DNA from 4 places in the Sporolactobacillus sp. KGMB 08714 genome. Region 1 is predicted to be linked to each of the others. Evidence: predicted binding sites of a transcription regulator. Region 1 holds the regulator's gene; each other region holds the start of a gene.
What was found. Region 1 encodes LexA, which represses DNA repair genes until DNA is damaged. Its sites were predicted from a motif close to CGAACATATGTTCG; they were not measured.
Positions count from the first base shown of each region.

Region 2: uvrB (excinuclease ABC subunit UvrB) is a predicted target of LexA. The motif match lies at 5,795-5,808, and genes of this name have one in related genera.
Region 3: recN (DNA repair protein RecN) is a predicted target of LexA. The motif match lies at 6,656-6,669, and genes of this name have one in related genera.
Region 4: Q6A92_RS19740 (DNA polymerase IV) is a predicted target of LexA. The motif match lies at 6,309-6,322, and genes of this name have one in related genera.

Region 1 is NZ_JAUUBW010000034.1:104,414-112,426, reverse strand. Features, by position in the region: gene sirA (sporulation inhibitor of replication protein SirA) at 1-176, opposite strand, end outside; gene yneA (cell division suppressor protein YneA) at 743-1,036, opposite strand; gene lexA (transcriptional repressor LexA) at 1,206-1,817, shown strand; gene Q6A92_RS14650 (hypothetical protein) at 1,936-2,889, opposite strand; gene Q6A92_RS14645 (phasin family protein) at 3,027-3,359, shown strand; gene Q6A92_RS14640 (ABC1 kinase family protein) at 3,384-5,060, shown strand; gene Q6A92_RS14635 (hypothetical protein) at 5,125-5,718, opposite strand; gene Q6A92_RS14630 (pyruvate oxidase) at 6,022-7,749, shown strand.
Region 2 is NZ_JAUUBW010000073.1:96,220-104,232, forward strand. Features, by position in the region: gene ftsE (cell division ATP-binding protein FtsE) at 441-1,127, shown strand; gene ftsX (permease-like cell division protein FtsX) at 1,117-2,010, shown strand; gene Q6A92_RS19215 (S41 family peptidase) at 2,152-3,615, shown strand; gene Q6A92_RS19220 (PDZ domain-containing protein) at 3,916-5,118, shown strand; gene Q6A92_RS19225 (AbrB/MazE/SpoVT family DNA-binding domain-containing protein) at 5,429-5,725, shown strand; gene uvrB (excinuclease ABC subunit UvrB) at 5,882-7,852, shown strand; gene uvrA (excinuclease ABC subunit UvrA) at 7,860-8,013, shown strand, end outside.
Region 3 is NZ_JAUUBW010000001.1:319,620-327,632, reverse strand. Features, by position in the region: gene Q6A92_RS01490 (hypothetical protein) at 142-348, shown strand; gene Q6A92_RS01485 (hypothetical protein) at 1,129-1,332, shown strand; gene Q6A92_RS01480 (hypothetical protein) at 1,398-1,712, opposite strand; gene Q6A92_RS01475 (DUF4236 domain-containing protein) at 1,898-2,260, opposite strand; gene spo0A (sporulation transcription factor Spo0A) at 2,478-3,293, opposite strand; gene spoIVB (SpoIVB peptidase) at 3,522-4,805, opposite strand; gene recN (DNA repair protein RecN) at 4,932-6,632, opposite strand; gene Q6A92_RS01455 (TlyA family RNA methyltransferase) at 6,758-7,585, opposite strand; gene dxs (1-deoxy-D-xylulose-5-phosphate synthase) at 7,582-8,013, opposite strand, start outside.
Region 4 is NZ_JAUUBW010000074.1:48,249-56,261, reverse strand. Features, by position in the region: gene Q6A92_RS19770 (hypothetical protein) at 477-965, shown strand; gene Q6A92_RS19765 (MFS transporter) at 1,654-2,889, shown strand; gene Q6A92_RS19760 (SAM-dependent methyltransferase) at 2,923-3,750, opposite strand; gene Q6A92_RS19755 (aKG-HExxH-type peptide beta-hydroxylase) at 3,747-4,580, opposite strand; gene Q6A92_RS19750 (aKG-HExxH-type peptide beta-hydroxylase) at 4,558-5,445, opposite strand; gene Q6A92_RS19745 (hypothetical protein) at 5,809-5,970, opposite strand; gene Q6A92_RS19740 (DNA polymerase IV) at 6,366-7,598, shown strand; gene Q6A92_RS19735 (YolD-like family protein) at 7,595-7,957, shown strand.

The sequences.
Region 1 (8,013 bases):
AACTTGCCGGCATCCAGTTGATGAGAAACAAAACGAATCTGTCTGTACAACACTTCCTTCATATGCTTATCCCGTGCAGAACGGAAATCCTTAAATAATTGAAACAGCTTTTCTTCCTGACCGAAATAATGTTTTGCGATATTGTCTTTAATCAGGTAAATGTGGTAACTGCGCATTCGCCCTCCTCCTCATGCAGTATGTCTGCCTCTGTCCTGAGGAAAAAAACGATCAGACATCATCAAAGTAGTTGATGCGGTTTTAATCCGCACTATAAAAATTATATCGGAACATGATACCGTCAATTTTAGCCGTTGTTGCTGCCTTACTGCCTGAAAACGCGAATTGGAATCGGCATTCTGCCGGATATCAATGAATGGAAGCAAAAAAAAAGAAAGCTCTTTTCCTTTATTCAGTGAATAGAAGCTTTCTTCTGAAGGAGGATGAAAATTAACCCGTCAGCGAAAAGGCAAGGTTAAATCGCCGAAGGGAAACAAACATATTTTAATCGGGATTTCACAGCTTTGGATCGGCATGCGAAAGCTCGCGATTAAACAAAATTAAGAAGAATATCTCTCGTTGTTGTATCATTACAATGATTAATATTTCCTCTTGTTATATAACAGTATAGCACAAATAATGTATCTTGCAAGCGATAAGACAGCATCTTCGTAAATTTAATAAAACCGGTGCGAAACGGCAAGGCGCGGCGGAGAACGCTAAACCGTCCGCAGAAACACCCGGATTATTTCCGGACAGGTATGATTAATTTCTGGTCCGGCTGGATAAAATTGCGGTCAATTCCGTTCTCCCTTTCAATCCAATTGACAAAGGCTTCCTCTGAAAGTCCGGAATTGCTGCTGTGATAACGTTGAGCCAGAGACCAAAGCGTATCCCCTTTTTCGACAGCTATTGTCTTATAATCATTGCCGTCTGCGGCCACACGATTTGTCAGCGTAAAAAAAAGGATGATAGTCAGAACAATAAATAAAATAACGAAAGATGTACCTTTCAGCTTACGATTCAAGTGCTCATTCATCTGCAGCCCCTCCAATAAATGATTGAGAATATGTATTCCCGAGAATGTTTGTTCGCTACCAATGATTATATAGCGAACATCCGTTTGCGTCAATGATTCGAACGGATGTTTGCATTGCAAAAAATGGCATGATATAATGGGCTTAAGAAGAAGAAAAAGGAGCAGGCAGATGAAACTCTCAAGTCGACAGCAATCAATACTCGATTATATTAAGCATGAAGTGGCGACCAAGGGCTATCCTCCGTCGGTTCGTGAAATCTGCGATGCGGTCGGATTGGCTTCAAGTTCAACCGTTCACGGTCATCTGGAACGGCTTGAAAAAAAAGGATTGATTCGGCGCGATCCGACGAAACCGCGTGCCATTGAAATTCTCGATCATGATGGCGATATATTCAGTGAAAAAGCGGTTGCTGTGCCGGTGATCGGCAAGGTAACGGCCGGTCAGCCGATCAGCGCTGTGGAGAATATCGAGGAGTACTTTCCCGTACCCAGATCTATGGTTGACGAGGAAAATGTCTTTATACTCAATGTATCGGGAGAAAGCATGATCAACGCCGGTATTCTGGACGGCGACAAAGTGATTGTCCGCCAGCAGAGAACCGCAGAAAACGGCGAAATTGTCGTGGCAATGACCGATGAAAATGAAGCGACTGTCAAAAGATTTTTCAAAGAAAAAGACCACATCCGCCTTCAGCCCGAAAATCCGGCCATGGCACCCATACTGTTAGACAACTGTATAATACTCGGAAAGGTAATCGGCGTATTCCGTACAATAAACTGATTGCCGCGGCAAGCGATACGTGCGCTTTTCCTTTCTCCGGAATATGCAAAAAGCCGGGGCGGACATCATGGATGCTGATGGCTGCTCCGGCTTAAAATATTTTTGTTTCGGTCGCCTTTCATTCTTTGAATTCAGAGAAGAGCCGCTTGATTTTCAATAGTTTTTCTGCCGTAAAGATCCACTCTTCCCGATCTAATTCCTGACTGATCATCTGATAAAGATCGTTCTGGTTCAGACAGATCAAAGGCCACTCTTTTTCGGAAAAATTCTCTGCTTTTGCGTGATCGGCCGAATCGTCCATAAAGTAGAGGACGGGAACGATACGCTCTGCATTCACCTGACGATTGCCAAGATAGGCCCGGAATTCCGGGACAGCCTGCATGATCGGTGCAGCCAGATCGGAATAACAGTCAATCGTTATTCTCAGAAAGTCCTGATTGCCGTCTCTCTGTTTCCTGTCTCCGGACATAACCAGCGTTTCTTCAGAACCATTTGCAAGGCTCGGAATGTTTTCCTTGATCAGCCGTTCAAAACCCTGGGCATGTTCCGGGCTTATCCCATGGAATACTTTTCCTTTGTACTTTCTTGTATCAAGTAAATACAGCCCTGTCGGCAGCAGCAGAATGATATCCGCTCTGGAAAAATCACTCCCGCCGGCTCGGGCCGGAACGATGATATTTCCTGCAAACGCCATTTGCCGGGCCGAAATCCGTTTGGATTGGACAAGAATTTTCCTGATTGCCGTTAGATTCTGATAAACGGCAAATGTCTTTTCGGATCTCTGTGTTCCCCGTAAATAAGCAATTAATTCTTCATAGCGTCCCAGTTTTTTTTCGTAAGATTCCTCAATACCGGCAATCGTGGCGCTATTTTCGGTCATAATATGCTTAATCTTAGTTTCCGACTCCTCTTTAATCCGGTTTTCCGTCTCACTGATCGTCGCCGAAGTCTCATTTTGGCTTTGCTCGATCTGTTCCTCGGCCCGACTTTTTATTTTTTGCTGCTTCTGGAATAAAAAATAAATGATCCCGATCAGGATTAGAATAATTGCCAGGTAAATAACATGTACCACCGTGTAGCCCTCCCTTGTTTCAAAACGATACATATATTTTTTCGTCCGCTGTCCCTGCGCTTTTGTCCCTCGGCCAATGAATGTACAGAGTCTGCAAAGTCGGGTAAAATAGAGAAAAGAGAAATGGAGGGATCAGCATGAATGATTGGATCAAAAAGGGTTTCTTTATCGGTCTCGGCGCAACAGTTGCAAGTAAGGAAAAAGCAGATAAATTTTTCAATGATCTGTCAAAAAGCGGCGGCGCGGCAGCGGAAGAAGCAAAATCTTTTCTCGACGCTCTGAATGATAAAGGAAAATCTAAAAAAGAACAATGGCAGAATGACATCCGTCAGGACATTAAGGACACTCTGATCGATTTGGGATTCGTTACCTCTGAGGAGTACAACAAGCTGGCCGAAAGAGTTGAAGCGCTGGAAGCCGGATTATCGAAGGATCAAAACGGAACGGATGAACAGAGCACGGAAAAATAACGGGTTGTCGGTCAGGTGAAATGAATGTTTGGAAAACGCATACGCCATATCAAACGTTATCGAGAAATCGTAACCGTCCTTGTCAAATACGGATTCGGGTATATTGTTAAAGATGTCGGACTGTTTCATCTGCTCTCGCTCCCGAAACAGATCGTGTCCGATTTTTCCGGAACTAATGATTCAAAACCGGTCGGCCGGAAAATCCGCCTGATGCTCGAAGAACTCGGGCCGACCTTCATTAAGCTCGGCCAGCTGCTCAGCCTGAGGTCGGATCTCATACCCGAACAGATCGCTAACGAGCTGCGCGAATTGCAGGACAGCGTGACGCCGATCGATCCGGCAGTCATTAAGTCTGTCATCCGGCAGGAACTGGGTGCGCCGGTCGGCGATATCTTTGCTGATTTTGATGAACAATGCCTGGCGGCGGCATCGATCGCTCAGGCACACCGCGCCGTTCTGAAGACGGGTGAAGAAGTCGTGATCAAGGTCCGCCGTCCCGATATTGAAACCGTGGTTTCAACCGACATAGAGATTCTCTGGGATCTGGCTGCACTTGTGGAAAAACGCTATTCCTGGGCAAAAAAATTTCAGATAAGCGATATTGTCGAAGAATTTTCCCTTGCCATCCGCAATGAAATGGATTATTTCAGAGAAGGCAGAAATACTGAAAAGCTCTATAATTATTTCGCTTCCAATGAAAACATTATCATCCCGAAAGTGTATTGGGACTATTCAACTAACAAGCTGCTCACCCTTGAGTATATCAACGGTGCAAAATATGCCGACCTGATTGCTTCAGTCCCTGAAGGCATCGATAAAAAAATCATTTCAGAACGACTGGTGCGCTCATTTCTCGATCAGGCGCTGGTTGTCGGCGTTTTTCATGGTGATCCTCATCCCGGCAACCTTTTTTTCTTTCCGGGGAATAAGATCGGCTATATCGATTTCGGACAGGTCGGCACATTAAATGAAGAAATGAAACATAATTTTGCCAGCCTGATTATCGGGCTGATGAGGGGAGACATAGATCTGCTGTTCCGCACGATCTTCCTGATGTCCTCAATGCCTGAAGACCTGGATGAAAGACTTTTTAAGGCCGACCTTGAGTTAATGCGCGACAAATACTATGAGCTTCCTTTCAAAGAAATCCATATTGGAAAGGTCATTCAGGATATTTTCGAAACCACCAAAAAACATCATATCAGCATTCCGAAGGACTATACACTTCTCGGCAAAGCACTGATCACCCTTGAAGGCCTTATTACGCGCCTTGATAATCAAATCAGCATACTGGAACTTGCGGAACCTTATGGGCAGAAGCTTTTGCTGAACCGCTACAATCCTGAGCGGGTGGCAAAGAAAACTTTAAAAAGCGTTTATGAAGCACTGGAAAACAGTGCACAGATCCCCTCTCTTTTAAAGAAAACATTGACACATTTGTACAAAGGAAAAACGCATGTCGAAATGGAACTGCCCCACCTGGATCTTCTGCTTTCCAGGCTTGACCGCGTGGCCAATCGCATTTCCTTCAGTATCATGCTTCTGGCATTCAGCATTATCCTCGGCGCAATGATTATCGGAGAAACGTTCGGCGCCCACCCTTTGTTTACAAACATTCCGCTTCTTGACATCGCCGTCATGATTGTCGCTCTGATGTTTCTTCTCGTCCTGCTCGCAATTTTCAGGTCCGGGCGCTTCTAAAGCTACTGCATGTTGTACTGACGGCATGGCGTATAAAAGGTTGTTCTTTTTCAACCTGCCTTTTTTATATTTTCGTGACGGTCTGATGAAAAATCCGTCGCCCGACGAGAGGATCCATTTCAGAAACAAAATGATTGAGTTCTCGTTGTGCGGCAAAAATATGCTCCGGACTGTCTTCCCCGTACATATGAAGCAAACGGCCGAATTCTTCTGAAATCCGTCTCATTTTTGTCTTATCGATTTCGCGTCCGGCCAGGAACATCGTAGCCAGACGCTCCTTCTCCGGCCGAAGCACATGCCATTTTTCACCCGGTTCATTGGAGAACATACGGCAAGTCATCGGTCCTCCCGCATCCACCAATGCGACCAGCACATCCTGTTTTTCATACGGCACCGCCCTTACAAACCGTTCGAGTACATGGATCTGTGATTCATTGAACGACCAGGCACGATCCTGATAAGGAAAAACTTTCCTAAGGCTTTTCAGCGCCGCCGCACTCCCCGTACAGGCGAGGATCTGTCGACCGGAAAGGCGGATTATGCCGGGCTTTTCGCCGGGAATCATCGCCGGTTGTCCATTTTCATTTAAATTGACCAGGCGGCCGTCGCTCACGGCAGACGCCATTTTATCGGTAGCAATAATCGATACAAAACTCATGAATTTTCTCCTTTTTTCCAGAACAATTAAATGATATATCCTCTATTATAACGGGACAGGCAGATTCATGCGACAGCGGAAACGGATCCCCTGTGTTTCAGGCAAAAATACGATTCTTCTTTGTAAATTAATTTTGATAAAAAACGACGCGATTGAGCAAAAGCATTTCTTTTTTAAACAAAAAGTCATAGAATAGACTCATAAGGTTCACTGGATTGTCAAATATATATAAAAAAAAAGCCCGGAACGATGGTGAACCTATGTTTCAGGCTAGCTATAAACCTTCTGGAGGAGGAATTTAATATGGGAAAGATCAAGGCAAGTGAAGCAGTTGTCAAACTGTTTGAAAACTGGGGGATTGATCACATTTACGGGATCCCCGGCGATTCAATCGACACAATGGTCGAAGCGCTTAGAAAAAAAGAAAGTAAAATTAAATTTTATCAGGTCCGTCATGAAGAGGTAGCCTCACTGGCCGCCGCAGCCTACGCAAAATTAACCGGAAAAATCGGTGTTTGCCTGGCTATCGGCGGACCGGGCGCCATCCACTTGTTAAACGGCATGTACGATGCGAAAATGGATCATGTTCCTATGCTTGTGCTTGTCGGGCACATTCCGTCCAGACTGACGGGAACCGATTATTTTCAGGAAGTCAATACCGTTGAACTGTTTAAGGATGTTGCCGTTTATAATAAAGAAATCACCAGCGCGGAAAGTTTTCCGGCCGTTGTCAATCAAGCCATTCGCACGGCTTATCAGGAACGCGGCGTTGCCGTTCTGTCGATTCCGGATGATATCCCGCTCGGTGTGATTTCCGAGAACGCACCGCAAATGTCGACGGTTTTTGAAAAAAAGATTCCGGGTCTCATTGAAGATGACCTGAGCGACGCCGTCGCTTTAATCAATAATGCCAGCAACCCGGTTATTCTTGCGGGTGTCGGAGCGAAAGGCGCTAAAAAGGAACTGAGGGCATTCGCCGAACGGATTTCAGCTCCTGTTGCGGTGACCCTCCCCGGCAAGGGCGCACTTCCGGATGAACATCCGAATTTTCTTGGAAATATTGGCAAAATAGGTACGAAACCGGCTTATGAAGCCATGAAAAGTTCAGATCTGCTGATTATGGTCGGTACCGATTACCCATATATAGCCTATCTTCCCGAAGGTGCCAAATGTATCCAGATCGATATCGATCCGGTGCATATAGGCAAACGTTATTCGGTAACAGTCGGTATTGTGGGCGACGCCGCTCAGGCTCTGGCTTATCTGACCGAACACACGACACCGGTGCCGGAACGTCCTTTTCTGAACACATGCCAGGAAAAAATGGCTGTTTGGTGGAAATGGATGAATGAGGATAAAGCGAATACGACGACCCCGATTGCTCCGCAGGCTGTTATGAAGGCTATCCAGTCCATTGCCGAAGACGATGCGATTTTTTCAGCCGATGTCGGTACGGCAACCGTTTGGTCTACACGTTATCTGCATGTGACGAACCAGGATTTCATTATCTCGGCATGGCTCGGCACGATGGGCTGCGGGCTTCCGGGAGCGATGGCTGCAAAGCAGGCTTTTCCGAATCGCCAGGCTATCGCGATCTGCGGCGACGGGGCTTTTTCAATGGTTATGCAGGACTTCGTTACCGCCGTCAAATATAAGTGGCCGATCCTTGTTGTTGTGCTGAACAATAAGGAGCTTTCCTTTATTAAGTATGAACAGCAGTCGGCGGGCCAGTTAAATTATGGAATAGGGCTTCAGGACATCGATTATGCAAAATTTGCCGAAGCCTGCGGCGGAAAAGGATTCAGAGTCGAGAAATATGAGGACCTGCAGCCGGCATTCGAAGCAGCCAAAGAGTCACAAGTTCCCGTGATTCTCGATGTCGCCGTAAACGCAAATGCCGCACCGCTGCCTGGTAAAATTGTGATGAACGAAGCCAAAGGCTATGCGAGATTTGCATCAAAATCAGTGATTGAAAATCATAAACTGGAAAAGATGCCGCCTATGAAGGACGTCGTCAGACGCTTCCTCTGATTAACATGGATTGAAGATTGAAAGAGCTTTGAATCAGTTCATACTGGTTGAAAGCTCTTTTTGTATGCCGAAAAAAAAAGACCCAAAAGGTCTGTAATAAAAAATGAAGTGTGGAGTTGATGAAATCAGGGGGCCTTGCTTTCGTTCAAGTAATAGTTTACCAGTCACAGATTAAGCCCGCGTTAAAGCATTGTAAAATTATTTTATCGAAAATGGACGTTTCGCCCATTTTGTTTCACACTGCCGTACAAATTTTTCCGGATA
Region 2 (8,013 bases), on a different contig from region 1:
ACCTTCATTCCTGATTGATCCGGCCTTTATTCCATTCATTAATAAGCCGATTGGCCCGATCTGCTTTTTTCCGACGACTCTCTCCGTGATCGCCCGGATCCCGATCCGTTCCCTTTTACGCTCATCGGCCTCGTACATTTGAAATTTAAATGTAATAATTTTCATAGGGAATACGTCGGATATGAATGGTATAATGGAAAATGATTCAAAATGATTATCTGTCATTTTATACATAAGTTGCATCGTGTGTCACACGGTCCGTTGCTTTTTTATGACCGTATTTTTTGGCGTGTACTCTGAATCGTTCACTCAAGAAGATAGACCGACTTAATTTTCACACGAGTGCGAATGCTATCTTAATGGAAACAGTTCGGCGGTTTATCGCCGGTTCAGTCAAAATCAATCAAAATGATTGCGGGGGAAACAGCAGAATGGACGACATGATTTTGATGCAGAATGTCTGGAAAGCTTATCCAAACGGCGTGATGGCGCTGAACGGCATCGATCTGTCCGTGAAGCAGGGAGAGTTTGTCTATATTGTCGGTCCGAGCGGGGCCGGAAAATCTACATTCATAAAAATGATCTTCAGAGAATTGAAACCGACAAGAGGAAAGATTTTCGTTAACCATAAAAATATTGCTACGCTCAGAGAACGGCAGGTCCCTTATTTCAGGAGGAAAATCGGTGTTGTTTTTCAGGATTTCCGTCTGCTCCCGAAATTGACGGTTTATGAAAATGTCGCGTTTGCGCTGGAAGTCATTGAGGAAGATCCGGAAGTGATCAAAAAGCGGGTAATGGAAGTGCTCGATCTTGTCGGGCTGAAGCATAAGCTGCGTTCTTTTCCCGATCAATTGTCCGGAGGCGAGCAGCAGCGCGTGTCGATTGCCCGTTCGATCTGCAACAGACCGCCGGTTCTGATTGCCGATGAACCGACGGGAAATCTTGATCCGGAGACGTCCTGGCAGATTATGGAGGTCTTTACGCGGATCAATGAACAGGGGACAACGGTCGTTATGGCGACGCATAACAAGGACATCGTGAATCGGGTCAGGCACAGAGTCATTGCGCTCGAAAGCGGCATGATTGTCCGGGATGAGCAGGAAGGTGAATACGGCTATGAAGCCTAGGACACTGAAGAGGCACATCAATGAAAGCTTTAAGAGCCTTGCCCGCAACGGCTGGATGACCTTCGCATCGGTGAGTGCGGTGACCGTGTCGCTCGTCCTGGTCGGATTGTTTCTCATGGTCATGTTTAATCTGAACAAAATCGCCGGAGATATCGAAAACGATGTACAGGTACGCGTCTACATCGACCAGTCCGCGACAGGCACGCAGCAGAATCAGCTGAAGAGCAATCTCAAGCAGGTCAAAAATGTCCAGTCGGTCACGTTTCAGTCAAAACAGCAGGGACTGAACAATCTGCTGCAGAGCATGGGCAGCGACAAATCGACTTTTCAGGATCTGCAGAAGCAGAATCCGCTGCCCAATGTTTTTATTCTGAAAACGAGCCGCCCGGAGCAGACCGTTCAGGTTGCACAGGAAGTCAGAAGCCTGCCGTATGTTTCCGATGTGCGCTACGGCAAGGGAACGGTTGAAAAGATGTTTCAGTTTGTCAGCATCGCGAGGAATGTCGGGATTGTTTTGATTATCGGGCTCCTGTTTACTTCCGTTTTTCTGATTGCCAATACGATCAAACTGACGATTGTGGCAAGGCGGCGCGAGATCGAAATCATGAAGCTCGTCGGTGCCACCAATGCCTTTGTCCGCTGGCCCTATTTTATTGAAGGACTGATTATGGGAATACTTGGTTCGATCATTCCGGTTATTCTTGTTATGATTGTTTATCATTTTGCCTATTATAATCTTGGAGGCAGCTTATCTCAAATGTTCATCAGGTTGATTCCTTATCAGACGATGACAAGCAATCTCAGCCTGCTGCTCATCGGGATCGGAGCGGCAATCGGCGTCTGGGGCAGCCTGAATTCGGTGCGCAAATTCCTCAAAGTCTGAACTAGGTGAAAGCCCGGAAGGCGTCGATGTTCTTTTTTGGACAAAAGGCCGCTGATGCTGTATGATCACGGTCGCTCAGGTTATTTATCGCCCGGATGATTCGGGCGGACTGGGCGACTGAGTTGGAGGAGGCAGTTTTTTATGAAAAAATTCAGCGGCAAAGTCGTCGCTTTGCTGATGGCGGTCTCGCTGATCGTCGGGGCGGCGGGGTCCTATGCGGTATTCAGTTTTATCAATAGAAACAACCCCGTTTCCGTTCCTGCATCGTCTGCTGTTTCCGGTTCTACTGCAGTTAGCAGTGAGGCATCGAAAGTGCAGGCGATTCATGATTTGATCGAAAAGGATTATTTTCAGAAAATAGACAGCCAGAAGCTGTATGACGGTGCAATTAACGGTATGATCCAGACACTCGGCGATCCCTTTTCGAGTTATATGAGCGCTCAGTCGGCTTCCGATTTCAACCAGTCTCTGTCTTCTTCTTTCCAGGGTATCGGTGCCGAAGTTCAGATGGTCGGCAACAAGATCAGCATCGTGTCGCCGATAAAGGGTTCTCCGGCCGAGAAAGCAGGACTCAGGCCGAATGACCAGATTGTCTCGATCAACGGCCGGTCTACCGACGGGATGGATGTCAATCAAGCCGTTGCCAAAATCCGCGGAAAAAAAGGGACGACGGTTAAGATCGGGATCAAGCGCAGCGGGGTCAGCAATGAACTGATGTTTTCGATCAAGCGCGACGTTATTCCGATTCAGACGGTCGACAGCCGGATGATCAAGCAGAACGGCCGGCCGATCGGATACATTGCGATCACTCAATTTAATGAGAATACGGATAAAGAATTTTCCAAGGCACTGACGTCGCTTCAGAATCAGAAGATGGAAGGGCTGATCATTGATGTCCGCGGCAATCCGGGCGGCTATCTTCAGGCGGTGGAGAAAATCGCCAATCTGCTGATTCCAGATAACAAGCCGGTCGTCCAGATCGAAGACCGTCAGGGTAAAAAACAGCCGTTCTATTCGACTCTTAAAACCAAAAAGAGTTATCCGATTGTCGGCCTGATCGACGGCGGCAGCGCCTCCGCCTCAGAGATTCTGGCCGGTGCGCTTCATGAAGCGGGCGGCTATCCGCTCGTCGGAGTCAAGTCGTTCGGCAAGGGAACGGTTCAACAGGGCATCGCGCTGTCCGATAACAGCGAACTGAAGCTGACCACCGATAAATGGCTGACTCCGGACGGAAACTGGATTCACAAAAAAGGCATTCAGCCGACCGTCGCAGTTCAGCAGCCGGCCTATTTCTTTGCCAGCCCGCTGACATTGAAAAACGGACAGACGCTGAAGTATGATCAGACGGGGACGTCTGTTGCCGACGCGCAGCAGATGCTTGTCGGCGCCGGTTTCGATCCGAAACGGACGGACGGTTATTTCAGCACCAATACGGAACTGGCCGTGAAAGCTTTCCAGCAATCGGCGGGGCTGCCTGTCACGGGCACGATTGATCAGAAAACCGCGGATGCGCTGCAAGCAAAAACACTGGCCGCGATTACGAACCCGAAAAATGATCTCCAGCTTAACGCGGCGATTCAGGAAATCGAAAAGGCCGTTAAGTGAACGGGAAAACGGATAGAACGCGTTCAGAAAAATCATTCGAATAGGAAAGAGGCAGGATATTTATGTTTTTTTTGTGAATATCCTGCTTCTTCTTTTTTGGCTGATCCTGCTTTCGACTCATTTTTAAGCCGGCTGACACAGGGGAGAAAGTCCCGGGGTTTCGTCCCTGTCTTGTATTCACCTGTTTTTGCCACAGAATTTATTTCCGAAAGGAAGGAAGTTTAGTTCACAGATCATATGCAATTGCTGTATTCTTAACATATCGGGAATTTCTATTTGATCGTTTTGGGGGAATTGCGGATGGGTGACGTCATACGTTCGATACTTCTGGGGATTGCTTCGTTTTTCTATAATCCCGTATTTTATTTACTGGTTCTGGGCCTGTTCCTGTTCAGCATTCAGCGGGTCAAGCGGGAACGGCTTTCGTTTCATATTAAGGCTTACGGGATGTTCAACACGGTATTTGCGAGCGTGGCGCCGAGCCTGATCATGGGGGCGTTCGGTTCAGCGTTGCTGCTCCTGTCCGGGACCGCTCTGCCGGCGGGAGTGATCGTGCTGCTCTCGTGTGCCTATCTTTTGATTATGCTGACCACTCAGCTCCGCTTTCTTTCGCCCGCAATCGCGGGCGGGGCGGCAATGATCGTAGCTTATTGGCTCCCCAATATCAGAACACCCTATCCGCTTGTTAACGGGTGGATTGACGACATCCGCGGCGTCGACTTTTTTTCCTTCGGCATTTTTCTTGTTACGGGGCTCCTGATTGAGTGCCTGCTCGTGTACGGCTGGGGCGCGCGGCAGACTTCGCCCCGTCTGATCGACAGCCGGCGCGGAAGCAAGGTCGGCGCCCATGAAGCGAGCGCACTGTGGATTGTTCCGCTGTTTTTTCTTGTCCCTTCCGCAGGTCCGGTCGGATCGATCGGGCTGTGGCCGTTTGTATCCGGCTCCGGGCATTCGTTCGGCTTCGCGCTATTTCCGCTTGGTGTCGGAATCGCTCAGCTGATCACGCATACGCTCCCGAAACGGGCCGTCCGCACCACCGGCCATTGGCTTCTTGTGAATTTTTTTGTCACCGGACTCTTTGTCGGCCTTTCTTATCTGTTTCACCTTCCGCTTCTTGCCGTTATCGGAGGCGCTCTGGCCCTGATCGGCCGGCTTGCCCTGATCGGATATCATCATTATCTGCGGGAGAAACGGCCGTTCTATTTTATCAGGCCGACAAAAGGTATCCGCGTGGTCGGCGTTATTCCGAACTCGCTCGGCGACAGGATGGGCATCAGGCTGGGGGAGGAGATCCTTCGTGTGAACGATCAGGACGTTGTCGGCGAATATGATTTTTACGAAGCGCTGCAGCAACGGGCCGCTTACTGCAAACTGGAGGTGATCGACCGCTTCGGGGAACCGCGTTTCGCCAAGGGGCCGATCCATCAGGATGACGGACACCGAATCGGACTGCTTTTTCTTGAAGCCGAGGAATGGCTGGATAATAGAAAGACAAAAGCGTGACCGAAGCATCGAATACTATTTTTGGAACAGGATCCGGCAGCGGAGGCCGCCCGTATCGATTTCCAGCTTTTCAGAAAAAAGTATGGAATTCGGCTTTGAGAGGTGCGCTGCCCGCAGGTTCTGAAAGCGAGATCCGAGGCGGCCGTCCCGTGCCCGGATGTTCCAATTTTTTAATGTTACTGTCAGATCGAAGGCACTGTAAAAAAAATTCGAACGACAAAAGAGTTATCATTGATGAATTTTCTTTTATTGTGCTATTCTTGATTTAAGTAGCCTACTAAATTAAGAGAAGGGAGCCAAAATATAACAGATGAAATCAACCGGAATTGTACGAAAAGTCGACGAGCTCGGCCGTGTTGTGATACCAATCGAGCTGAGAAGAACAATGAATATAAAAGAAGGCGATCCGCTGGAAATTTTCACCGAGGATGATCGCATTATTTTTAAAAAGTATGTTCCGAGCATGGCCTGCTTGATCACAAACGAAGTATCGCCCGACAATCTTGTTCTGGCGAATGGCAAACTGATTCTGAGCCGAAAAGCTGCCAAGGCCGTTGTCCAGGAAATTGAAAAATATATCGGTGCGGATGCAAAGTCCGATTCCTGATTTTGATAACGGCCGGAACGTTTCCATGCGATGTATGGAGACGTTTTATTTGTCTATGAAAATAATTTTAGAATATCTGTTCGTATCATTTGCCTTTTATAAAGTGTCCTGTGGTATACTTTGAGTAACGATTCATGCCAATTGGAGGGCAGACGAATGGATTTTCAGCTTGTATCAGATTACAAACCGCAGGGAGATCAGCCCGCGGCGATTCGCGAGCTGGTGGAAGGAATCAGGCACGGGAAAAAGCATCAGACTCTGCTCGGAGCAACCGGAACAGGCAAGACGTTTACCATGTCCAATGTGATTGCCGAGGTCAAGAAGCCGACGCTGGTCATCGCCCACAATAAGACGCTTGCCGGCCAGCTTTACAGCGAGTTTAAAGATTTTTTTCCGAATAATGCGGTCGAGTATTTTGTCAGCTATTACGATTACTATCAGCCGGAAGCGTATATTCCGCAGACGGATACCTATATAGAAAAGGATTCAAGCATTAATGACGAAATCGATAAACTGCGGCACTCGGCTACCAGCTCTCTGTTCGAAAGACGCGATGTCATTATCGTAGCGAGCGTTTCGTGCATTTACGGGCTGGGTTCTCCTGAAGAATACAGTTCGCTTGTTGTTTCGCTGAGGCCCGGGATGGAAAAAGACCGCGACGCGATGCTGCGCGAACTGGTCAATATCCAGTACACGCGCAATGACATCAATTTCAGCCGCGGAACGTTCCGGGTGCATGGGGACGTTGTCGAAATTTTTCCGGCCTCGCGGGACGATCACTGTATCCGCGTTGAATTTTTCGGCGATGAAATCGAGCGCCTGACCGAGATGGATCCGGTGACGGGGGAAATTGTCGGCGAGCGGGAACATGTCGCCATCTACCCTGCGTCCCACTTTGTTACGGGACAGGAGAAAATGAAACGCGCCATTACGAATATTCAGGATGAACTGGAGGAAAGACTGAAGGAGCTGCGCGACAACGGAAAACTGCTGGAAGCACAGCGCCTTGAGCAGCGGACACGCTATGATCTGGAGATGATGGAGGAAGTCGGATTCTGTTCCGGCATCGAAAACTATTCCCGTCATCTGACGTTTAGAAAAGCAGGCGAAGCACCTTATACGCTGATGGATTATTTTCCGGAAGACTTTCTGATTATGGTGGATGAATCCCATGCCACGCTGCCTCAGGTCAGGGCGATGTACAATGGCGATCAAGCACGGAAAAATGTGCTTGTGGAGCATGGATTCCGCCTGCCCTCGGCCAAGGACAACCGTCCGTTAAAATTCGAGGAGTTTGAGGAGAAGGTGAACCAGATCGTCTATGTCTCGGCAACGCCGGCCGACTACGAACTGGAGCACTCGGGAAAACCGATTGAGCAGATTATCCGTCCGACCGGGCTGCTGGACCCGAAAGTCGAAGTGCGGCCGATCAAGGGGCAGATCGACGACCTGCTTGATGAGATCAATCTTCGTGTGAAACATGGGGAGCGTGTGCTGGTCACAACGCTGACGAAGAAGATGGCCGAAAATCTGACCGATTATCTGAAAGGAATGGGTGTCAAGGTACGCTATCTGCATTCGGAAGTCAAGACACTGGATCGGATCGAAATCATCCGCGACCTGCGCCGCGGCGAATTCGATGTACTGGTCGGCATCAACCTGCTTAGAGAGGGCCTGGATATTCCTGAGGTTTCGCTGGTTGCGATACTGGATGCGGACAAGGAGGGTTTCCTGAGGTCCGAACGCTCGCTGATTCAGACGATCGGACGTGCGGCGCGCAATGCGGAAGGCAAGGTGATCCTCTATGCGGACCGCATCACCGATTCGATGCGGACGGCAATGGATGAAACCGCGCGCCGGCGCAAAATTCAGGCGGCGTTTAACCAAGTTCACCACATTACTCCTCAAACCATCAAAAAGGCGATACCGGAACTGATCCAGGCAACCTATTCCGTGGAGAGCGGCAACGGCAGCGGAAAGAAGAAAAAACGGAAACTGACGAAGTCCGAGCGTAAGAAAACAATCGTCAGCATGGAACAGGAAATGAAAAAAGCGGCAAAAACACTCGACTTCGAGCGAGCTGCCGAACTGAGGGATATTATCTACGAACTGAAGGCGGAGGGATAACGGGCCTATGGTGTTGGAAAATATTGTTGTTAAGGGCGCACGCGAACACAATCTGAAAAATGTCAATGTGACGATCCCGCGGGATAAGATGGTCGTCATTACCGGCCTGTCCGGTTCCGGGAAGTCCTCGCTCGCCTTCGACACGATCTATGCCGAAGGGC
Region 3 (8,013 bases), on a different contig from region 1:
ATTTCAAGCAAATGCATGTTTCATTACATTTTTGATGAAGGCAGGATTTCATATATTCTTTTGAAAGTTATAGTTTTATTTTGAAATTTTAAGGGCTCGGCGATCTCCGTTTTATAATATATTTATACGAGGTGATGTTAGGTGGAAGCACACAGATATCACAACAGGGAAAAAAGAAAACCGTTTATTATCCGGCATTGGTTCGGCATCATTGCTTCCGTTTTAATTCTTGCCATTATATGTGCAGGAAGCTACACCATTTATTATGTTACAGAGAATCATCCGATTGAAAACCGTACAACTTCTGCACTATCCGCCCCGAATCCTGTTGCAGAGCGCCTGTCGTGAACGGATGCCGCTCTGATGTACAAGAAAATATCATTCGCTAAATGATTGCCGTTTAGCAAATGATTTTATTTTTAATGTCTTAGATTCTGCATCATTGCTTCACTAAAAAAATGAAAATAATTGACTAGCCTGTATTTTTCCCGAGACATGGAGATACAGAGTTTAATTGCCCACTTCGGCATGGCACAACAAACGGGAACCCTTTGTTTTTCCATGAAAGTGCAGGAGATGGGCCATTCATCCCTACACGAGCCGAAGAGATCATGATGTCCGTCTGTAATCAATGCCGACTCCGTTATTTTCTCCTTCATCCTGCTTTGCGTACGCCGCCGCTTACAAGAACATAGCCCTTCTTTAGCAAAATCAAGTTCGTCATTTTAGAGCGTTCGAAAATCCCGTATCTTCATAGATAACTTTTCCTTCAAATGCATCATCACAGATAATAGTCGTCATTTATTTATATTCTCCGGATAACCATATTTTTTAACGAGTGATCCTGTTTTTCACAGATGATGTTTCATTCAGATTCCATGCCGTTGCTTCCGCCAACGATTAAACGGACAGGATATTCTGTTAGTTTGGACACCTCCAAACTGATTTCTACACTGTCTGATTTTAGGGTTAAAACGATTATTTTATCCGTATATGTCAAGAGATGCCCAGTTTCTGATGAGATCGGTTTTTATTAATAAATTTCATTATTCTCTTTCTATTTATCGATTAATACATTCATAATTTCTGCCGAACAGGGTAAACCTATCTAAATAAGGAGATGAAAATATGTCAAGATCAAACGATGAAATCATGACCGAACTGGGAACCGAGGCCGTATTAAATTATGAACGAATCACAGCCATGCTATATATATTGATGGATAAAGGAATCATGACCCGGGAAGAGTTTGATGATAAATTTAAGGACATACATATACATTTTGAAGATCGCATCAAAGAAATATTCGGTGATGATGTTGAAGTCGAATAAAAGAAAGTACCCTTCACTTTGATGGGTACTGAGATTGACCGTCGATTACATCTCAGGAAGCCGTATCATTCCTCTCTCCTGATTTTATCAACGTCCTCAAATTTCATTTTCTCGGCATTGTATTCCCTTAATACCTGTTTTTCTTCTTCAGATAGCTCTTCATTTCCAAATACTTCGTCATAAGAAACTGTTTGGCCATTTTTAAGATCATCCTCAGCCTCTTTAATGGCCTGTTCTTCTTCAGCGGTCAACGGTTCATCATCATAAAGAATTAGTGACTTTTTATATTCAGTAATCATCTTATCGATTGCCTTCACTTGATCATTAGACATATTCAGAATATCCTGGATTAATCTTTCTTTCAAAGTCGGTTCATTCATTTTTCAATCTCCACTTTTCTCGACATTGTCACTTTCGCTTTTGAAGATGAAAAGTTAGGCCTGCCAAAGCGGCAGTTACTAAACCGGCAGCCTCCTTATTAACTGGACTATAGATCCAACCGATAGTCATAACCTTTATGCTTTTTCAGTATGGTTTTCAAAACAAGGAACCTTACCGTCATAACTCAGAAGAAAAATATTCTGATGATCCAATACAGAACAAACAGTAAAATTCCAATCTTTAAAAGCTGCCACCCAAGGCTAAGCAGCGCACTAATCAACCCAAAGATAGCCGCAATTGTACCCTTATTTCGCTCAGGTGTGGTTGATTGGACCGCCGTTTCTTCCTGCTTTTGTTTTGCGGAATATTGTTTGCTCCAGGAAAGCCCTTTAATAGGTGTCGAGTAGGATTGAGTCACTTTCTTTGTCGTCGGATTGTATGTAGTCCGTGCTGCTTTACCGCCTATTGTCCATGAATGTGATTTCTTGCCAAAGTTAATCTTAACCCCGGGGAATAATTTAATAGACCTCCTATAGCGGAACCCCATTTTGATCAAACTCCTTTAATCTGATTATAATCCATTACTAATTTATGGTAAATTAAAAACCGTAAAATAAAAACAGCCTCCCTTCACTAACTGCATCAGCTAATAAAGACAGGCTATTTATTAAATATCATTAATTAAGTTTATTGATTTATGATCCGTGTTTGTTGGTTTATTCGTCCGGCATCCATCTAATCCCAAATTTCAGAATCCCTCACTGTCAGTGAAAAGCGCCGCTGTGCTCGCGTTCTTCCGCCCGGTTCTCGATACGCAGTTTATCTGCGACCATGGCGATGAATTCCGAATTCGTCGGTTTTGCCTTGGAGATAGATATCGTGTAGCCGAACAAAGAAGAAATGGCTTCTACATTTCCGCGGCTCCATGCGACTTCGATGGCGTGGCGAATGGCCCTTTCTACCCGGCTCGATGTCGTTTTGTATTTTTTGGCAATGTCGGGATAAAGCACTTTCGTTATCGAACCGAGCAGTTCTATGTCGTTGTATACCATGGAAATGGCTTCCCGGAGATACATGTACCCTTTGATGTGGGCGGGCACGCCGATTTCATGAATGATGCTTGTGATGCTTGCGTTTAAATCGTGAGGCCTGCTCGGAATTGAGGGGGCGGGTATTCTGCCTGAGAATACGGGGTCCATCTCTTTCTTCCCTGCAACCTGTCGGATATTATTGGCTAAATTGGCCATATCAAACGGTTTCAAGATAAAATAAGAAACACCCAGTTCTACGGCCTTTTTAGTAACATCCTCCTGTCCGAACGCAGTCAACATGATGATGCTCGGTTTGGGGAGTGCCTGATTGGCACGGATCTGTTCCAATACGCCAATGCCGTCAAGATGAGGCATGATAATATCTAATAGGAGCACATCCGGAGTCACAGTTTTCAGCATCTCCAGGCATTCCTGACCGTTCTTCGCCGTCCCGATCACTTCAATGTCATCCTGGGATGTTAAATAATCGTCGATCAATCGTATTAGTTCCTGATTATCGTCAGTCAGGCATACCTTGATTTTCTGCAAAAGTAATCCCCCTTGTCATATATTCTCCATTAGTTTTTCGACAAGGAGGAATTTTTTCCTTTTATTTCTAGGTTTAAACCGTCTATTTTTATCGTGCATTTTTTTCATTTTTCCGTTTTTTTCTTTGCTATTCGCCCTTATTCGTCATATATCGACAATACTTTGTCGGACAATTTTTCAAATCGGTCTATTTTTTCCGATTGTACATCATAAAATCTTCGTTTTTTGTTAACCGGCTGCCTGTTTTAAATGATTTTTTTGATAAGCAGCCAATCCCGCTTCCTGAAGCATCCATTCAATGTGCACACCGTAACCGCTTGTCGGATCACTGACGAAAACATGAGTTACCGCACCTACCAGTTTTCCGTCCTGTATGATCGGACTGCCGCTCATTCCCTGGATAATACCGCCCGTGGCCTTCAATAGACGCGGATCGGTTATTTTAATAACCAGTCCCTTTGTTGCCGGATATTTTTGCGGAACCGAGTTCAGAATTTTGATGTCAAATGCCTGGACCTTATTGCCGTCGAGCACGGTCAGAATCTGGGCGGGCCCTTCTTTAACCTGATCGGCCAGTGCAATCGGAATAGCCTTCCGTTCTCCTGCGGAACGCGCTCCATAATTTCCCTGAAGGTGGCCATAAATTCCAAACGGCGTGTTTTTATCTACAGAACCGATGCTGAGTGCATTATCCGGAAAATAAGCAATTTTTTCTCCCGGTTTTCCCTCTGATCCCCTTTCAATCGCCTGGACCGTTGAACGAACGATACTCCCTTCCCGGATCCGAATCGGCTGTCCGGTATCCCTGTCGGAAATGACATGCCCCAGTGCACCGTACGAAGACGTCTTCGGGTCATAAAAAGTCATCGTACCGATACCTGATGCTGAATCACGGATATACAAGCCAAGCTGATAGTGCAGATTATTTCTGTCCCTGACAGGAACAAGCTTTTTATCGAGCAGCGTCTGCTGACGAAGGACGGTCAGCCTGACGGGCGTCCCTCCGCGGGAGTCTGTGATCACCTGCCGGATATCGCGAATGGAGACCATTTGCTTCCCGTTTATTTTCGTGATGACATCCCCTATATGGATGCCGGCAGATTCACCGGGCGAAGCCTGCCCTTCCGCACTATCCACAAGATGATAGCCGACAACCAGAACCCCGCGTGTATTCAATTTTACTCCAATGGACTCCCCTCCGGGTACTAGGAGAAGATCCGGACGAATCCGGGCATCCGTTCTCGGAGATTGCCGATTGAAAAAGGATATTGGCTCAATTTGCTCCCAATCCGGGCCCCGATCCGCAGAAGCCGCTATCCATTTTTGATTGCCGGCAGTCATCGGCGACCCGTCTGCCGGCCGGACATTAACGTCCGCTGTCCCCGTCTGAAAAGAAAATTTTCCCAAGGTGGATTTGTCGACCGGCCGATCGGACCTGATGCCGCACAGCCCGATCAGAAAACAGAGAAGAACAAATCCGGCCAGCATTCCGAACCATTTTCTATGTCTCATGACTCACTCTCCTCGCTCCATACGCACCCCTCTCTTGCAGTGCATTATTTAAAATGACCTGAGCGAAGAAGATTTATGAGTCACGGCCTTCAAGTATTGATTCCATAACAGGATAGCTGTTCCAACTTAAATTTTCACTTTTTCAGCCATTTTAAGCAGTTCCTCGGCATGTTTTTTTGTCAGATCCGTCACTTTCGTACCGGATATCATTCGTCCGATCTCACGGATTTTTTCCGGAGAGCTCAGCTTTTTTACAGTTGTTTTCGTCCGATTATTTTCGGTTACATGTTTTGCAATATACAAATGCTGGTCGGCCATGGCGGCAATTTGCGGCAGGTGGGTAATACAAAAAACCTGAGATGACTTTGAAAGGCTGAAAATTTTCTCCGCCATCGCCTGGGCGACACGGCCGCTGACACCGGTATCGACCTCGTCAAAAATGATCGACGTTAAACCGATGACCTGCTTAAAGTTTGACTTAATCGCCAGCATAATCCGCGAAAGCTCTCCGCCTGACGCAATTTTCGCGAGCGGTTTGAGCGGTTCCCCCGGATTTGTCGTGATATAAAATTCGGCTCTGTCGATACCGTCCGCCTGATAGCTGTCGAACGTATCCAAGGCATCCTGCTGCTCAAAGCGGACATCGAATCGCGCGTGTTCCATATATAAATCTTTAAGCTCATGATTAACGGACCGCGTCAGCTGCGCAATCGTTTTTTTCCGGGCCGCGGATACGGTCAGCGCTTTCTTTCTTAATTTATCCAGATGAACTGAAAATGCTTCATTAAGCTTGTCATATTTTTCATCGCGATGAGTCAGATCATCATATTCTTTTTCAATTTTCGTATAATAATCGAGAATCTCCTTGATATTGGCCCCGTATTTTCGCTTGAGCAGATGGATATCGTTTAACCTTAGTTCGATATCGTCGAGCCGATCGGGCGTATACTCCATTGTTTCCAGATAATTCCGTATCGAAGAGGCCTGTTCCTCGATGACGTAATAACTGCCGGAAACCGACTCATAAAACTCTTTCAGCTCCTTGTCCAGATCCTGAACCGACTGAAGCTCTCCTGCAGCACGTCTCAGCCAATCAAGGCCCTTGTTTTCTCCGTCCAGCGCTTCATAGCCCGTTTTCAATGCCTGAAAAACTTTTTCGAAATTAACAAGTTTTCGCTTTTCTTCGAGAAGCTGGGCTTCTTCGTCCTGTTTTAACTGTGCATTCCCGATTTCCTTTATCTGAAATTGAAGAAGATCGACACGCTGTGCGATCTGCTTTTCGTTTTTATTAAATTTGGCACATTGCCCGGCCAGTTCTGCCGTCTTCCGATATTCTTCCCGATAGGCCGACATCGGCCCGGCAATCCTGTCGCCGCCGAATTGATCGATGAGCGGAAGATGGCGTTCAGGATCCAGCAAAAGCTGATGTTCGTGCTGGCCGTGTATATCGATCAATTTCTGCCCGATTTCATGAAGAGAGGCAAGAGTCACTAATTTGCCGTTTACCCTGCAGATGCTTTTTCCCTTTTCGGAAATTTCTCTTTTTAGGATAATCATGTCCTCATTTTTATCGATTCCCAAATTATCGAGAAGCTGCAGGACTTCGTGGTGATCATTGATTTCAAACAGACCTTCAATTTCTGCTTTTTTTGTTCCATGGCGGACATATTCCGAAGAACCCCGCCCGCCCGCAAGCAAAGCGATTGCGTCGATAATGATCGACTTTCCGGCGCCGGTTTCCCCCGTGAAAACGGTCAGACCGTTCTCAAATGTGATTTTAAGCTTTTCGATGATCGCAAAGTTCAGAATCTGCAGTTCAAGAAGCATCGCAAAAACTCCTTTCTGGCAATCGAACGTAGGTTCTGTATTTATTCTCTCCCCTTTTTGCTTTTTCGTCAACGATCACATGAGATTTAAATTATAAAAAAAGAGCCGTTTATCCGCTCTTTTTTTCACCGATCAGATTTAGAAAATGCCCGATGTGCGCCTACGACAATTTCCCGGACAGAGACGGATAGTTTGTTATCCGCACTGCCCGGATCCGCGTTCAGATGGGCAAGAAATTCAATATTTCCGTCTCCTCCCGTTATCGGCGAATAATCGAGCCCTAAAACGCTGAATCCGGTTTGCAGAGAAAATTGCAGAAGATCGCGCAAAACATGCTCATGAACGCCCGGATCGCGAACAATGCCTTTTTTCCCGACTTCGCTCCTCCCTGCTTCAAACTGCGGCTTGATCAGCACAACAATATCGCTGCCGGGAAGCACGATGCTTTTCAGCGGAGGAAGAATTTTTTTTAGAGAAATGAAAGAAACATCAATCGTCGCAAAGTCGGGCGTCCCTTCGGGAAAATCCTCGGGTGTACAGTAGCGGAAATTGGTTCTCTCCATAACGACAACGCGGGCATCGTTCCGCAGTTTCCATGCCAGCTGATTATAGCCGACATCGAGGGCATACACTTTAGCCGCTCCGTTCTGAAGTGCACAGTCGGTAAACCCGCCTGTCGAAGCTCCTATATCCAGCATCCGTTTGCCGGCGACGCTGATTGGAAAAACGTTCAAAGCCTTTTCCAGCTTAAATCCGCCGCGCCCGACGTACGGCATCGGATCGCCCTTAATGTTCAAAGACACTCCGCTGTCAATCCTGCTGCCGGGCTTGTCGACACGCTGATCGCCTATATAAACCGTCCCGGCCATTACCGCGCGCTGCGCTTTCTCCCGGGAATCAAACAGCCCTTTTTTGACGAGCAGAACATCCACACGTTCTTTCTCCCTCATTATGATGAAATCCTCCGCTGTCCGCGCCTGTCGGCCTTTTGCTCCTTAATCATCTGTTTTATAACGGTACAGACATGATCGCTTGTCAGGCCGAGTTCTTCAAGCAGTTCCCTGACACTTCCGTGTTCAATAAACCGGTCGGGTATTCCCATCCGCTTGATGGCCACGTCGTGACAGCCGTGATCATGGTAAAACTCCATAATGCTTGAGCCGAATCCCCCGGCAAGGGTGCTTTCCTCAAGTGTCAGAATCGGCAGCCCGCGTTCCATCAGCCGATTCAGCATGTCACCGTCCAGCGGTTTAAGAAAACGGGCGTTGACAACTGCAACCTGGATGCCTTCAGACTGCAGGTGTTTGGCCGACTCAAGCGCTACCTGAAGCATCGGCCCGAAAGACAGGATACAGGCATCCGCCCCTTCTCTGAGCAGTTC
Region 4 (8,013 bases), on a different contig from region 1:
GCAGTCTCTGTTTATTCTTTTTCTAGACATCCTTTTTCTCAGCCGGATCGAACACATTAACAAAAGCGTCCGCACAAAGTCGGAAAACGGCTCCGAATCTTTTGGGCTGTAATTCTGACAATTAGAAATGTGTTTTTTGTTCACATAATTGATTTCCTTCTTCATTGATACTGATTGCCGTAGAATGTTTATGTATGATAGGAAAAATGATTCATAACGTTTGTATTTCAGGAAAAATTAAAAGCATTTTTTCAATGAAATACTTTAAATTTATATCTTTTATCTCATGTTTTCCATCTATTTTTGATATCTTCTCAAATAAGAATCACCACTGGTGCAAATAGACGCACGGTTTAGGAAACCCACATAGCTTATTTCAATCCGTATTTTACGTATCACATTGTTTTTTTAGGCCTATTAAAACAGGCAAATAAGACGTTTACTTTTGATTTTGTATTTTATGTCTGGATAAGTTAGTGACCATTTTTGTGACCACATCTTCTCATGTAATTTCATTTATGAGTTTAAAAGCATTCCTTCAAACAATGAATGAAGAAATGCTTTTCTCTATTATTTTCTCAATCAGTTTTGGTAACATCTCAAATAAGAAATCCGCATCTGCTGCTTATATTGCCTGCCAATTTAATCTACAAAATTGTTGGATTTTACACAATGGAGACCGGAACGTCTGGTTTGATAATAATACAGATCGAGGTAACAATATGGCCAATGTAAAACAGTATTTAATTAGTCATGAATGGAAAAAGATGACATCAAGAACTGAAATTGTGCAGGATTATTGGCTATTGAAACGAATATCTAATATTAATAATTCATTGCATAAGTTCCATGCATGGATATGGATAACATCGATATCTGGTCTCAGCGACGAAGAAATTATAACAATCGCTAAGGAGAAAGAAAAAGAAATAAACGATAAATTCGAAAAGATAAAGGTGGACTGAAGTGATTAAAATTAAGGCGTCTTTAACAAATCATGCAAACTAATATTTTATCTAACTAATAATCCTGTAACAGCAGTTTTAGAAACGCAACTTGAGGAGAAGAATTTGCTCATTTCCGATCAATAAGAAAAAAACTCCCAGGATAGAGAGTTCGGAACAGAGGAATACAGAAACATTCTAGACAACACTCATTACTTTTATACTTTGCTTAAAATTTACGTATAAATGCCGTTATGCTTCGATTCATTAAACCATATATTACCTCTGATCATCCGACTGTTTAATGCCAAATTTCTTTGATATAAGATCCCATAATAAAAAAAACACCTTCTAGCTATAATGATAGCATAAGGGGGGGGTTATAGAGATATAGTTTATAAGCAATGTTTTAATACATGAAGTTCGATGAAATACGTGCACCTTATGACAAAATGAAAATCGTCTCAAAAACAATCGATTATGAGATGAACACCGATTCGATTGTACTCGATATATTGGAGTATAAAAATGGATTTTTTTAATCACGTTAATTATAGTGCTTGTATTGTCGTATATTTATTGTGGAGTGATTAAAATATGTGAATTGTCATTGTTATAATAACAATCTGTTAAATAGCTACAGTGGTGAGTATATATGCTAATTCACTCATTCTTTTGAGCTGCATCTAGAACAGAAAGGAATTTGATAATGACAAAAAAATATTCGTTTAAATGTCTTTGGATTGGGCAATCTTTGGCCAATTGTGGAGATGTATTTTATATTGTCGGATTAATGACAGTCGTATATGCTGTTACCAAATCAGCAATTTTTATGACCGTCATTCCTTTTTTAACTACATTCATAAGATTTATCAGCGGTATTTTTGCTCCCCTAATTCTGAATAAGTTGGGTTTAAAAGGTTCTTTGGTTAGCTCTCAAATTGGTAAGTCCTTCTTTTTACTGTTTATGGCACTTACTTTAACGTTCCATATATTTGGACCGAATTTTCTTATCATGTTTTTTTTCGTAGCTTGTATTAGCTTTCTTGATGGTTGGGCATCACCTGCCAGAAATGCAATGGTTCCAATGCTTATAGATCAGGATAGGTTGGTAAAGGCTAATGGCTTTTTGTCAATATTAGATCAATCCATTAATTTAAGTGGATGGGCGCTGGGAGGCATGTTGGCAGCACTTATAGGTGGGTCAAATATAGTTTGGACTACTTTTTTCCTGTTCGTTATTTCAACCATCTTTATGTTCATGATTAAGATCGATACTTCGATTAATGCTTCCAAAAACAATAATTCATCAGCTAGGAAATTTGAAGTAATGAGAGAAGGATGGCATGCCATTTGGCATAAGCCTGTTTTACGTATCATCAGTATTACTGATATGATCGGGACCCTTGCCTCGGTGGTTTGGATGGCAGCCATTGTATTAGTGTTTGTTCACCAAGCATTACATGTCAATGAATCGTGGTGGGGGTTTATAAATTTCAGCTTTTTTGCTGGGCTTATTATTGGTGGCCTAATCAGTGTTAGACTTTCTAATCATATAAATAAACATTTAAAAATTGTCTCGTTAGTGGGCTTGTTCATGACTGGGATTGCTACAATGCTCTTTGGATGGAATACGTTCCCTTTACTTGCATTGATTTTTTCGGCCGTAGTTGGGATTTTCGACCAGCTAAAAAATGTGACCTTTGAAACGCTCATCCAAACAAATACGAAATCAGATTTATTGGCAAAGGTTTATTCTGCTCAAGATGCGATGTATTCATTGTCTTATGGCATAGCAACTTTGTTTTTTGGATATCTCACCGATAAAATCGGAGTTCAATTTGTTTTCACTTTATCTAGTGCGCTTTTGTTTACTTCGTTTATATATGTTATAGGTTCCAAAAATTATCTTGTTAAACCCGAAAATGTCAGAGTGGATGAGTAATTCAGCACGGAAAGAAAAAAGCGAGGGATGATTTCATCCCTCGCTTTTTTCTAATACATTTAAAAATTTATTGTTGATTGCTTCAACAGGTGTTCCTGGTATAAATAAACTTGAATCAACTGTTATAAAGTCTCTAAGCTTCTCCAGATCTGATACTGGACAATTTGTTACTATAGCCTGTTTTCCATTTCTATTGATTGACCTAATTAGTTTCACTTCATGATCTGGTGGAAATGTTTTAAGTAGAAAATTTTTGAATAGATCTAAACGATTATGCAGCGAGAGATTTGAATATTCTGTTCGCTTATTGCCAACCGAGCATATATGGTATACATAATAATCCATTCTAGGATCCAGCTGCAGTTGATAAAGTAAAGCCCTATTTGCATCCAGTATTACAGCACCATAGTCAAGTGGATCTCTTGATAAGTCATTAATCATAGTATCGAAACTCGATATACCATCGAACTTATTTAAATGTATATCTCCCTTATCCTCTAGTTTCTGTAAAGTTTTAATCCAACTTACCCCAACTTGTGGATGACCTGGTACCAAAACAGCTACATCTCCAAAATTCTGTGCCTTCTCTAATATTCTTTCTGTTATTCGTCTATAGTTTTCCTGATCTCGCGCTCCCTCTTTGTAGAGATCACCTAGATTTTCAGGATCAATGACATTCAAAAAATTTTCCAGCCAATTTTTGTTTATTTTTTCAAAAGGAAAAAATAAAACTTTGGATGATTTACGAATCACATCTATTACCTCTAAGGTGAGTTGTTTCGCTCCCCTTACACCTGTGCCTAAAATATTCACAACGGGTAAGGTATTTATTGAATTCATATTATACGGATGCGCTATCATAAATTCACCTTCTTCTTACTGTGTTTATTTAGCCAGTCATGGGCTCTTTTTAAAAGATATTTCATACGATCTCCAAGAATATCCTGGATTGCCCCTTGGCTGTTAATCATAGTTAGGGAGTATAACCCCTTGCGTAATAAAAAGCTATTTTCTCCATGGACAGAATTATTATCCAAAGAATAGTTCCATTTTTTGCGTAAATTAAGAATTTCAGTGGCAACCAAGATACTATGTGCCACTCCATCTAATGGCCTTTTTGTATTTCTTATCGCAGAAGGTAACCAGTATTGCTTTTGATTTAATTTTTCTGGTTGAACATAATGTCCAAACCTATTTTCATCTAAGTATAGAACATTGTGCGTAAACTCATGAACTAAAGATTCAATAATATCAAGCGTTGTCCAATTATTATTTGGCTGTATCCAAATAGCACCAAGGGTATTGGGACTAGACGATGATCCTGGAATTGAAACTGAATCAGTAATAAAAATAGTTTTTACCACAACACTAAATATTTCATAGTATTCGGGATCGTTATTTTTTAAATAGTTTAATGCTGAGTTTACTTTCAGACAAAATAAATCCATTTTTTGAGCCTTTGGTTGCCCGCATTGATCAAGTTTAAATTTATGGACTAATTGTTCCCACCTCTTTCCTGAAGTGAGAAGTTCCAAGTCTGTCGAAGTTGATGTGACTTGGTTTGCTTCAGAAAGAAAATTTTCAAATCCCTTTTTCAAATCAGGTATAGTTAATTTTTTATCTTTATCTAAATATGGATAAGAAAAAGTATAAATATTTTTCAGAATTTCACTTTTGGTGAGAATGTACATGGCTTATCTCACCCTCCATTAATTTTAACTTTGATAAACAAATATCCAGCATTTCTATCGCTCGTTCATTCAACATCTTTTTTTCAATGCCTATGTTTTTTACAGATTTCAGCGAGACTAAAGTCATAGAAATAAGTTCGTGTGTCTCTGGATGAAGTACATGTTGTACCTCATCTCTAATTATATTTTTTCGAAACATTAGTATTTCTGTGGCAACTATTGCACTATGATATGCTTTATCAAGAGGTCTTCTTTTCCCTCTAATAGCGGACATTGCAAATGTCTCTGAATCAGTTAACCTGTTTTTATTTGAGAAAATACCACATTGCCATTCGTATAGGAAAATCATTGTATGGCATAACTCATGAATCAACAATTCATAGTAATCTATTTTATTCCAATTGTCTGATGGATTCACCCATAACACACCAACTGCATCACTTGTTGTACCGCCTTTTGCCATTTGGGATGGAGCGTAGAACACAGAATCCATAGCAAGATTAAATAACCATTTAAAGGATTCGTATTTTTCTCCCAGTTCAATCATTGCTGAACGAGTTTTTTTTAAAGCGAAGTTTTTTTTATAATTAGATTCAATCTGGCTATTACCTAGATCATAATCCACATCATCTAGGAGACTTTTAGATCCAAATATACTCACGAATGATCGAGTTAATTCGTTACTCTCTACAAAATTAATCTCGTTTGTTTTTGAGTGAGGCACATCAGGTTGAATTTCTCTCAAAAAGTTCTTGTACCCCTTCTTTAATCCTTGATAGTTAATTAAGTCTTGCTCGGTACAGTATGATTTTGATAACACTTGAATTATCTTCAAATTTTGTCTCAATCCAAGTAAGTTTAGCATTAACGTTCCTCCTCGTATAATAAGTTTTGAACTTAATAGTAATTTCTGTTCACGGGTACTGCGTAATATCATCTAGTTGTTCATTGGAATGGTTCCAATCGTTAGGCTTTTTTCTCCTGTAGTCATTTTACTTTTTTATCCTGACGCATAATCGGGTGTAGCGGTTGGCCCAACTTATCGGAAGCAAGATGAAGCAGCTTTTGGTCGTGACCCGAGTCTACTGATCGCGAGGTCGCGTTTATACAGCTGTAATTAGGGGACATCACAAAGTATCCGAGCTTATTCCAAAATTGATAAAGAAAGGAGGTTCTAAAATAAAAAAGTATCATGATAAATTTGAAGTTACCATGATACTTCTCATATTTATTTGCTTTCTGGTTCAGCGGCAAACATACGGAAGATGTTGACGTTTCTCCTGATTGTTTTATTCATTTCTTTTGCTTCGTTAACTTCCTTATCAGTAATCTCATTGGCCACTTCATTTAACAGAGAATCCAGGGAAAGAGTATTTGATTGAGCAGACATTCTTATACCTCCCATAAAATGTATTTTGAAAACGCCTTTATTCTAAGATATTTAACACAATATTTCAATACGTGTGACTATTATCATTTAAAAAAATTATTCGACAATATTTTTAAACCCATCCTACATTAACCTATATAAAGATGATTACAACTATCTACGCTTCATCCCATTAGACTTTAATTAATTCAAAAGTTTTGGTAGGACAAGTCTACCTATAGGGCCTCGGTGGAAAAATTTTAGACGTACAAAAAGTCACCAAAATACTTCTCAACAAGCGTTTCGGTCTGTATATAATTTATATTGAAGAACAAATGTTTTCTTTTTCCATTGAATGAGGAACGTACATTCGCATATAATAGGGCCAATGATGCGTGATAAGGAGCAAAAGATGGATGACCAAACAAAAAGTCATTTTTCTTGTGGATATGCAGACTTTTTATGCCTCTTGCGAAAAAGCTGATCTCCCTGAGCTGAAAGATCGGCCGGTTATTGTCGCCGGTGATCCCAAGCAGCGCAGCGGCATTGTATTAGCAGCCTGCCCAATGGCAAAGAGTTACGGCGTCAAAACGGGAGAAGGATTGTGGGAGGCTCGGAAAAAGTGCCCAATGGCTGTCATTCGAATTCCACGCATGCAGCACTACCTTGACATCTCAATAAAAATAACGGGAATCCTCGAAACTTTTACAGAACTCGTCGAACCTTATTCCGTCGATGAGCAATTTATGGATGTCACGGGCAGTCAGCATTTGTTCGGTCGTCCACGCGAAATCGCCCGAAAGATCCAGCTGAAAATCTGGCATGAGATCGGTATCTATGCACGTGTTGGCATCGGTCCGAACAAGGTGATGGCCAAAATGGCCTGCGATAATTTCGCCAAGAAAAATAAATCAGGAATTTTCGAACTGACTCATGAAAATATACAACAATATCTCTGGCCACTCCCGATTAAGTCTCTGTTTAGCGTGGGTACACGGATGGAGAAAAACCTTCTTTTGATGGGAATCCGAACGATTAAAGGCCTGGCAAATTATCCGATAAGTTTATTAGAGAAACGCTGGGGCATAAATGGAACACTCCTATGGATGACCGCACAGGGCATCGACTATTCTCCCGTTACGCCTGGCACGTTTCGTGAACAAAAAGCAATCGGCCATCATATGACGTTGCCATATGACTATAAAGATGAAAAAAGCATCCGCATTGTGTTGCTAGAGCTCAGCGAAGAAGTCGCTTATCGCGCCCGGACAAAGGGTTACCAGGGTGACGTCGTATCCACTGGCATTACCGGCGAATATGATCGCCACACAGGTTTTTACAGGCAGATCAAGCTCACCTCAGCAACAGATTTCGGAATGGACATCTTTCAAGCCGCATGTAAATTATTGACCGAAAATTGGGATCGTGAACCTGTGCGCGGCGTCTCCGTGACTCTTTCTGATCTTCGATCGGTATCTCCTTATCAGCTGGATCTCTTTGGAAAAGTTGAAGAAAAAAAACAACTCAGTGCCGCGGTTGATGCCATTTATGCAAAATATGGAAAACCAGCTCTTTTTCACGGTTCATCTTTACTTCCCGGTGGACAGTGGATAAATCGGGCCAGAAAGATCGGAGGACACTTTAAATGAAAGCGAACAAGCTGACAAAAGGGGCTAATGTGCGTTGGGAGTCATCAAGAATGGTGCTCCCTGAACATGTAGCTGCGTTGAAGCAATATGACGTAGAAAAAAGAAAAATCATTCGTCCGACCTTAGATGAACAGGAAATGGAAGCGATTGAGCAAAGAATACAGGCAGCAATTAAAGATCGGCAACCGGTGCAGCTACGGTATTATAAAAATGGGTTTATCAAGGACAAGGTTGTTTACCCTGCCAAACTGGACGCGATGACAAGACGTTTGATCTGCCATGATGCTTTTGGTCTGAAATGGATGATCAACTTTGCTGATATCCTCGGCGTGACCGGGGGTACGGGAGACCTGGATTAAAGAAAAATTTAGATCAGATGGAAATACAATAAAAAAAGGAGAGAGACAAGTGGCTA